2 regions of the Bacillus sp. S10(2024) genome follow, and region 1 is predicted to be linked to the other one. Evidence: riboswitches for the same ligand, from Rfam matches in the RefSeq annotation. Region 1 holds a riboswitch; the other holds the start of a gene.
What was found. A riboswitch is a leader RNA that binds a small molecule or an ion and turns the genes downstream of it on or off. The one in region 1 is predicted to bind thiamine pyrophosphate.

Region 1 (5,054 bases):
AGCAGACTTTTAATTTATGTAAATGCAAATTGAAAAACCGACATAAACATCCCTTTCTTTTTAAGAGAGGACGAGAGCATCTGGTCATACATAGAAGTAGTCATGTTTTATTCTGTATTGCAGCCACTTATATGTTGAAAAATTAAAAGTAGTTTATATATAACGTAAAAAAGGATTCCACATGATGTGGAATCCTTTTTTAATAGTAAAGGCAAAGAGAAATAATTGTAAGAGAAATCATGCTGTACAAAAGAAATTGGCTATTTCTATTATCTTTAATGCCGAAAAAATGATTCATTCTTTCATACGAGTCTAGAAAAGATTTTGTTAGACTCGTATGAAAGAATCGTCGCACTATTTTCAAACTTTCCATGCTTTTTCCTGCTGTTGTTGTTTACGATGTTCTGGGACGTATATATATTGAGATACGATAAGAAGAATAGCCACAAAAAATACTGGAAACATTGCAGAAATATGCAAGCCATTAAAAATTATGTTTGTTATTAAAGAACTTATAATAAATAGGGTAGTATATATGTGCGAAATATGTCGCTTCAGTCGAATTTTGAATATTTCCATAAGCACTTCACAAGTAACAAATGTAATAATAATGCTTAAAGATACAGTGTTTGTGTTGTAAATTAATAAGCAACAAATTAAACCGAAAAACGCTAAATACTCAATAAGTAATGGAATATTACGTGTCATTATGCGTTACCTAACTAAGAAAGGAAGTGGATTTACAGCATTTGTTTTTTCGAAATTCCATTCCCCGTTATGTAATTCAAAATGCAAGTGTTGTCCATATGAATGTCCTGTATTTCCCATATAACCGAGCAATTGACCTGTTGTCACTGTATCTCCTGCTTTGACAGCACGACTTTTCATGTGAGCATATATAGTTGTGTATAAATTCCCGTTTATACGATGGGCAACAAATACAACGTTTCCATAGCTTGTAGAATAATATGATTTTACAACAGTCCCAGATGCGGCAGCTTGGATTGGAACATTTCCTGTTGCTGCAATATCTACGCCGTAGTGCATTTTTCCCCAGCGTACATCAAATTCTGAGCTGATTTTCCCTTGGGCAGGATATTTAAATGCAGCTGGAATAGATGGGGTAGCTTGCTGTTTTGGTTGCTGCTGTTGTTTTTGTCCTTGTACTACATAATGCTGTGCAACATAGCCATATCCTGATCCGTAGCGAATTTTATACCATGTTCCCACACTTTCAACGACTTGTACTTGTGTTCCATTTGGTAAAGAACCGATAATGGCTGCATTTGTTCCTGCTCCGCTACGTACTTTTAATGTTGGAGTGGCAACGTAATAAGAACTTCCGCCTTGTACAGTAATTCCCTTTACTAATGGCTGATCGGCGTTAGATAAAAATTCTTTCTTTACATAGCCGCTTGTTCCATTATGTACAACTTTATACCATCCCTCTTGTTCTTCTTGAACAGTAACAAATTTCCCACTTGGTAATACAGTAATAATTTCAGATTGTGTGTTTGGTTCAGAGCGAACGTTTAATGCATCTGCATTTACGATATATTGATTCTCACCATTTTGTGGCTTTGTTAAAGAAATGGCGTCTTTTTTGACATAACCAGTTTTATTGTGAATGTGAACTTTGTACCATTCATTTGTTGTTTCTAAAATAGTAACGGGAGTGTTACGTGTAATATTGTCAATAACAGGGTCTGTTCCATTCGGGCTATTGTACATTTGTAACGTTTCCGTTTTAACATAACCAATTTTTGCTTTTGCAGTTTGCTCTGCTTCTACAGTATGTACATTAGAGTCTGCCATAGAGGGGAGCATAGAGGCAACTGCTACAGTAGTTGCTGTTAGTGCTGCGACTTTTAAATTCATATATTCATTGACCTCCTTAAGTAATGCATTGTTATAATTTAAATTATAATATGTGGATATTAAGTTTGAAACATATTTATAGATTAAAAACAAACGAAAGCTTTTTCTCTATGTGTAAGTTAAAAACTCTTTTTTTTTAGAGTGGAGAATTTGGCTGCACATAGAAATGATCAAGGACTTTTTCTACCACATGCAAGGCTTAAAACAAAAGGAGAAAACAAGTAGTGGTTATGATGTATTTTGTATAGCAGCGACTTAAATGTCGAAAAGTGAAAATGGATATATAATAAAAGGATAGCAGATTTATAGCTATTATGGAAATAGCGAAAAGGAATTCGTTTTTTTCTGAACTTACAGATAGGTAGAAGGAGAAATGAAAAGAGTTGCCGATGAGATAGGGTGATGGTATACTGACTATGTTAAATGAATATACTGCTAGGGGAGCTAGTTTTGCTAGCTGAGAGTAAGACCTATAGTCTTTGACCCTTGAACCTGATCTAGATGATGCTAGCGTAGGGAAGCAATTTGGACGATATAAATAACGTCCCCGTTTCTTTATGCATAGAAACGGGGATTTTTTATTGAAAATTTTATAGAACACCACTAGGGGTGCTTAAAAGCTGAGAGAGGTAAAATCCTTAACCCTTATGACCTGATCTAGGTGATGCTAGCGTAGGGAAGTGGAAACAACAAATGAGTTTTTCTTTTGTTTGCTGTGGCCACTTCTTATATAGAAGTGGTTTTTTATTTGGAAACATATATACAGGAAGGGGAAGCGGAGATGACATTTTGTGAAAGATTATTTGAAAAGGTGCAACCTGTTTGGGAGAAGAGTCATAATCATCCATTTGTAACAGGGATGGGAGATGGAACGTTAGAGAAAGATAGATTTCAATATTATATTGTTCAAGATTATTTGTATTTGTTAGATTACGCAAAGTTATATGCAATTGGTGTTGTAAAAGCAACAAATCCAAAAGTAATGGCGAAGTTTGCTGAACAAATCGATGGGATTTTAAATGGAGAAATGATGATTCATAAACAATACGCAAAGCGTTTAGGAATTTCTGTTGAAGAAATGGAATTAGCAAAGCCGTCTGCTATGAATCTAGCATATACAAACTATATGATGTCAGTTTCACAAAACGGTACACTTGCTGAGTTAATTGTAGCATTGCTTCCATGTATGTGGAGTTATTGGGAGATTGGGAAGCGCTTAAATGCTATTCCATCCGCGCGTGATCATGAATTTTTTGGTGAGTGGATTCAAGGATACAGCTCAGAAGAATATGGGAATCTTTGTATATGGTTAATTGATTTATGTAATGAAATTGCAATTGGGAAAACAGAAGAAGAATTAAATCGTTTAGAAGAAATTTTCTTATATTCCAGCCGTTTTGAATACTTATTTTGGGATATGGCATATCGTAAGGAGATGTGGGGTTTTGAGGAACAAAAACATACTACAATTTCATAACGTTTCTTTTCATTATGATGAGAAACCGATTATCAAGAGCCTTAATGCTGTAGTACAAGAAGGAGAATTTATTAGCATTATCGGGCCGAGTGGCTGCGGGAAAAGTACATTGTTTCGGCTTATTACGGGACTTGAGAAAGCGAATGCTGGCACGATTGATGTAATGGGAACAACTCCTGTTGGCTATATGCCGCAAAAAGATATGTTACTCCCGTGGCGAACCATTATTGAAAATGCAGCTTTGCCACTTGAATGTCAAGGCATGAAGAAAAAAGAAGCACACATGAAAGCACAAGAGCTGCTGGAGCAATTTGGACTGCAAGGGTATGAAAAGAAACAGCCAAAAGATTTATCAGGCGGAATGCGGCAACGCGTATCGTTTATTCGGACGTTGTTAACGGGCGGTGACCTCTTACTATTAGATGAACCGTTTAGTGCACTTGATGCATTAACGAAGGCATCTTTGCAAGAATGGTTGTTTGAACAGTGGGAATATTGGCAAAAAACAATTTTGTTTATTACGCATGATGTTGATGAAGCGCTGTATCTTTCTAACCGTATTTTTATCGTAACAGAGCAGCCCATTACATTATTAACTGAGCGGACTGTGCCACTTGGGCAAGAACGGTCTCGAAAAGATTTGCATCACCCAGAAATGCTGGCATTAAAAGATGAACTCATTGGCATATTGCAAAGACAGGTGCTTGTATGAAGCGAATTGTAGATTATGTTCCGGCCATTATTGTAACGACTATTTTGCTGATTGGCTGGGAAGTAGGAGCACGGATTCTTGATGAAATGTACATTTTACCGTCTCCAAGTGCCATTGTTCAAAAAATATGGGATTTGCGGAATATATTGCTTACGGTGCATTTACCAGCAACGCTCTCTGTTACAGTGATCGGCATTGTTATTTCTATCGTATTAGGTGTTGGGTTAGCAATGTTGATGAGTATGAGTACATTTGCTGAGAAGGCATTTTATCCGCTATTAGTTGCTTCACAGACGATTCCCATTACAGCTTTAGCACCATTATTTGTTTTATGGTTTGGCTATTCGATTTGGAGTAAGGTTGTTGTCACAGTACTGATTACATTCTTTCCCATTACAGTAAATACGTATGATGGCCTTTGTAGTACGAAAAAGGAGTGGGAAGAGCTTTTAATTACATATGGTGCAACAAAAAAAGATGTTTTCTTCAAATTGAAATTACCGTCTGCACTTCCCTATTTTTTCTCAGCTTTAAAGGTGGCTGTGCCGTTTAGCGTGATTGGGGCAGCGATTGGAGAGTGGCTTGGAGCACAAGCAGGACTAGGCTATTTTAGTAAACGAATGATGACACAAATGGATGGTGCGGGTGTGTTTGCACCAATTGTTTTATTGTCATTGCTCGCTATTTTCTTTGTATTACTCGTTTCGATATTTGAGAGAAAATGTATTAGTTGGAGGAAGCATTCATGAAATTAGTAAAGCGCATCTTTGTATTTACATTGTTAATCGCGATGATTGTTGGGTGTTCTAGCAATTCGGCATCAGAAAAGAAAAAAGGCGAAAAAGAAGTCACTGTCATGCTCGATTGGTATCCAAATGCAGTGCATAGCTTTATTTATGCAGCAATGGAAAAAGGTTATTTTAAAGAAGAAGGTGTGAAGGTAAATATTAAATTTCCTTCTAATCCAACTGATCCATTAACGTTAGC
Region 2 (5,054 bases), 330 kb from region 1:
GGATAAAATCATTGGTGTGTCCGCTCATACAATAGAAGAAGCTCGTTTTGCGATTGAAAATGGTGCGGATTATTTAGGAGTAGGACCGATTTTTCAAACAACCACGAAAAAAGATGCAAAAGCGGTACAAGGAACGGCAGGATTACGTTTTTTCCGTGAAAGTGGTATTGAAATTCCGATTGTCGGTATTGGTGGGATTACCGCCTACAATGCTGCTTCTGTCGTGGAAGCCGGGGCGGATGGAGTTTCTGTGATTTCAGCAATTAGTTTAGCAGATTCCCCTTTTGATAGTACGAAAAAATTAGCGGAGTTAGTAAAAAAATAACGGGTTCATATATGAAAAGAACGATTTCTCATGTGCAGAAATGGTTCTTTTTTTGTATAAAACAAATTGTGCCGTTGAAACTAAAGTGTATGAATATACTGTTTCAGAGGCGACAACATGATTACGTTACAAAATATTATAGCAGCTCATGAAAAAATGAAGCATTAGCTTATGCACTTGATTTAAAAGAGCGAACTGGAGCGACATTTGTTCATCCATTTGATGACGTGTGATCGTTGAACAAGGAACAATTGGGCTAGAAATATTGCAGCAAGTATTACAAATTATCACCGATTTAGAAGCAAATGTTCCTCACATTCATTTAGAGAGAATTGGATCGAAAGTATTCCCAGGTTATGCACAGCTTCATCTTTCTCTTGAGACGAAAGATAAAGAGCATGTTGAGCAAGTGCAAATTGGGATGAAGAAGAGAGGATATAGTATCGAAGTTATTGATTGAGCTTTCCCCACCTACTGCTTCGCGCTTGAGGGTCCATGAATAGCGGGATAAATATTTAAACAAACGTTTGATTAAAAAGAGCTAGTCCCTGTAAAGGCTAGCTCTTTCTGAATTAAAACATCAGTGAAACGAGAAGCATTCCAATTCCAATTGATGTAATTGTTGCGACAAGATCCGGAATCATAAAGCTATGATTTAACACATATTTACGGATACGCGTTGTACCTGTACGGTCAAAGTTAATTGCCGCAACGATTGTTCCGTAGTTTGGATTGAACTCCCCCCACTTACCGGCTAACGCCACTTGAAGTGGGGGATTCCAGTACCTCTTGCTCCGATGACAACAGGTTCCGAAACCTCCTCCGTTCAACAAGAGAAGCTCTCTATACCGTCAATCCGAAGTATCTATAGATGACCCAGCTCTGCCCTTCACGCGTTTGAAGAAGGGGTCTTCTGAGATAAAATGATAAAGAAATATCCGTTTACAGCTGGAAACATCGCAATCAATAGTGCTGGTGAAATGCCAAGTGTTAATACAAGCGGTACTATCGCACCTACCGTTGCAGCTTGGCTATATAACAAGATTGATAGCACGAATAGTGCAAGTGCAAATAGCCATGGTGCAATCGTTACGAGTCCTTGAATAGAACCTTGAATCATTTGTAAGTTACCATTAAAAACGTGATTTGCCCTGTTTGTTAACATTATGTTACAAGAGGATTGTTTTAAAATTTTATAATTTATATGTGTAAATAAGTAGACAAATTGATTTAAATGTTGTAATCTGTGGACAGAGAATTGTTTAATTCTCGTAAAACTCCCATATCGTTCAACTCGTTCTCGAGAAAGGCAAACTTGTGGAAACGCAAGGTCGCAAAGCTATAGGAGCTAAGGTCAAATGAGACTATGCTAGCCAGTTACCGGACTGATAGGGTTGGTTTAGGCCAATGTTTTTATAACATTGGTCCTTTTTTGTGTAAAGATTTGAATCGAAAAGATAAGCTACTATCAGTAACAAATGGGATAGCAGCATGATTCTGATAAATTGCAAGTGGTGATTAGAAATAAAAACCTGTCGTTTTGACAGGTTTTTATTTTTAGGAGGAAATTTGTATTCTGTGTTGTATATGAAAAAGTCTGTGCTATGAAACGTAATGCACGATTGTTTAAAAAAGATTATTACCTTTTGGGGAGGAGGATTTTATGAGAAAAATTGTAATTATTGGTTCGGGTGGCTCAGGGAAATCTACATTAGCAAGGCATTTAGGAGAAAAGCTAAAAATGAATGTTTATCATCTTGATGCATTATTTTGGAAACCGAATTGGGTAGGTATTCCAAAGGATGAACAAAGAAAAGTACAAAATAATTTAATTAAAGAAGATGAATGGATTATAGATGGAAATTACGGTGGGACAATGGAAATAAGACTTAACGCAGCTGATACAATTATCTTTCTCGATATTTATAGAACAATATGCATCTATCGTGCGTTCAAAAGAATAGTACAATATCGAAATAGAACAAGACCAGATATGGGCGAAGGATGCGAAGAAAGATTTGAACTTGAATTTTTTAAATGGATATGGGAATATCCAACGACCAAAAGACCTGCAATTTTAAAAAGACTGGATCAATTATCTAGTGATAAAAAGGTTATTATCTTAAAATCACCAAAAGAAGTTCAACGGTTTCTAGAACAAGTGCAATAATTTTAAACTATGCGGTGTACCCATGCCCATCAACCTTTATCATAGCAAGACCCGATACAATTACCATGACTAGAAGTTCAGCAGAGACGTAATAATTGAATGGGTCTATCATGCAAAATTAAGAGATATTAACACATCCATTTTTCACACAAATTGCATTTCTCTACATCAATTGTTGGGTATGATTTCCTGTATGAAGAGCACCTAAAAATAGTATTTACAGGAAAAAAATAAATTTGTTTGTTCATAAAAATAATCCGTGCTACAATGAAAACGAATTGAAACAGGGGAGCCTATGTGGCTGAGAGGATGTAACAATACATCGACCCTTAACCTGATCTGGATAATGCCAGCGTAGGGAGTTGTATCAAGAATCGTAGCGACTGTTATTCTATGATAACTTGTATATAAGGCTTTCCTGCTTCGCTGCAGGAAAGCCTTTTCTTTTTGCATGAAATTTATTTAATATGGGGAGGAATTTAGTATGTCACAGCAAGTTACAGTTTCATTTTCAGTTGTACCACAAGCAAAGCATAAAGATGTATATACGGTTGTAGATAAAGCAATTGAGGTTGTTCAGCAATCAGGTGTGCGCTTTGAAGTTGGCGCGATGGAAACGACGATGGAAGGGGATTTAAACGAGCTTCTTGATATTATTAAACGTGCGCAGCAAGCTTGCATAGATGATGGAGCAGAAGAAGTCATTACTTCTATAAAAATTCACTATCGTCCAAGCACAGGCGTAACGATTGATGAAAAAGTATGGAAGTATCGTGAAGAACATGAAAAAACAGAAACGATCTAACATAGCAACTACGACAATTTGGCTTTTCCTTCTCATCGCCATATGGGAAGGAGCTGTTTCGATATTCCATATTGAACCGTGGATTTTGCCGAAGCCTTCTGCAATTGTACATGAACTGATAGAAATGAAAGATTTACTGCTTCCCAATACGGTGCAGACTTTGCAAGAAGTGTTCATAGGATTATTTTTTGCAATTATACTTGGAACGATCATTGCAATTATTATGGATGTGATTCCGTTATGCCGTGTGTTAATCAATCCATTATTAGTAATTTCACAAACGGTTCCAATCGTTGTACTCGCACCTTTATTTATTATTTGGTTTGGCTACGGAATGCTGCCAAAAGTAATGGTTGTTATTCTTGTATGCTTCTTTCCCGTTACACTTAGTATTTTAGAAGGTTTTCAAACGGTAGATCAATCTATGCTAAAGTTACTTCAAACAATGCGGGCAAGTAAGTGGCAAGTCTATCAAAAAGTGAAATTTCCAGCAGTACTGCCATACTTTTTTTCAGGGTTAAAAATTGCCGTTACATATAGCGTAATGGGGGCCATTATTGGGGAATGGCTTGGGGCAAGTGAAGGTTTAGGGGTTATGCTGACAAGGGCAACGAAATCTTTTTTAACAGCTCGTGTGTTTGGAATCGCTGCTGTGATTGCCTTTGTAACGCTATTCTTGTATTTTATTGTTGAATTTATGGCAAGACTAACAGCACCATGGGTTTACAGAAAGGATGGAGAGAAATGAAAAAAGGGTTAAAAGCGCTATTAGCAGCTTCTTTATTATTTACATTTGCAGGCTGCTCAGCAGGGAAGAAAGAAGAAAGTAAAGAGCAGAAAGTAAAAGTAGTATTAGATTGGTTTCCAAATACAAACCATACTGGTTTATATGTAGCAAAGACGAAAGACTATTATAAAAAACAAGGATTAGATGTAGAAATTATTCAGCCAGGTGAAAATACGTCTGCTGAACAAATGGTTGCATCAGGAAAAGCTGATTTTGGTGTAAGTTATCAAGAGAATGTAACAACAGCTCGTGTTGAAGATATTCCAGTTGTATCAATTGGTGCGGTTATTCAACATAATACATCTGCATTCGCATCTCTAAAAAAGGATAACATCACATCTCCAAAAGCATTTGAAGGAAAACGATATGGTGGCTGGGGAGCACCAGCTGAAGAAGCGACATTAAAAACAATTATGGATAAGCAGCAAGCAGATTATAATAAAGTACAAAAAGTTGTACTTGGACAAACAGATTTCTTTAAATCTATTGGACGTGATGCTGATTTTGAGTGGATCTATTATGGCTGGGATGGTATTGAAGCAAAGAGAAAAGGCATTGAGTTAAACACGATTATGCTAAAAGATTTAAATCCAGCGTTAGATTATTATAGCCCTGTTATTATTACAAGTGAAAAACACGCAAAACAAGATAAAGACTTTGTGAAGAAGTTTATGAAAGCAACAACAGATGGCTATAACTTTGCAATTAAGGAACCAAAAGAAGCAGCGGATATTTTAATTAAAAATGTACCAGACATTAATAAAGAGCTCGTACAAGAAAGCCAAAAATGGTTAAGTACGAAATACCAAGATGATGCGAAAGCGTGGGGAGTACAGAAGGAAGAAGTATGGACCAATTATATGAATTTCTTATATGACAATAAAGTCATTAAAAAGAAAATTGATGTGAAAGCGGCCTTTACGAACGAATTCCTTCCGAGTGAGAAATGAGCGGATTACAAGTAAAA

Region 2: another riboswitch for thiamine pyrophosphate. It lies ahead of AB1280_RS15975 (MTH1187 family thiamine-binding protein); the one in region 1 lies ahead of tenA (thiaminase II).

The regions. Positions count from the first base shown of each region.
Region 1 covers NZ_JBFLUR010000002.1:2,806,363-2,811,416, reverse strand. The annotation lists gene AB1280_RS14365 (hypothetical protein) at 361-708, opposite strand; gene AB1280_RS14360 (SH3 domain-containing protein) at 715-1,878, opposite strand; TPP riboswitch at 2,306-2,414, shown strand; TPP riboswitch at 2,474-2,574, shown strand; gene tenA (thiaminase II) at 2,660-3,355, shown strand; gene AB1280_RS14350 (ABC transporter ATP-binding protein) at 3,324-4,067, shown strand; gene AB1280_RS14345 (ABC transporter permease) at 4,064-4,816, shown strand; gene AB1280_RS14340 (ABC transporter substrate-binding protein) at 4,813-5,054, shown strand, end outside.
Region 2 covers NZ_JBFLUR010000002.1:3,140,895-3,145,948, reverse strand. The annotation lists gene thiE (thiamine phosphate synthase) at 1-325, shown strand, start outside; partial or broken gene AB1280_RS15995 (threonine ammonia-lyase) at 591-785, shown strand; gene AB1280_RS15990 (hypothetical protein) at 898-1,089, opposite strand; partial or broken gene AB1280_RS15985 (anaerobic C4-dicarboxylate transporter family protein) at 1,251-1,463, opposite strand; cyclic di-GMP riboswitch class I at 1,624-1,710, shown strand; gene AB1280_RS15980 (DNA topology modulation protein) at 1,989-2,495, shown strand; TPP riboswitch at 2,771-2,873, shown strand; gene AB1280_RS15975 (MTH1187 family thiamine-binding protein) at 2,980-3,300, shown strand; gene AB1280_RS15970 (ABC transporter permease) at 3,248-4,048, shown strand; gene AB1280_RS15965 (ABC transporter substrate-binding protein) at 4,045-5,037, shown strand; gene AB1280_RS15960 (ABC transporter ATP-binding protein) at 5,034-5,054, shown strand, end outside.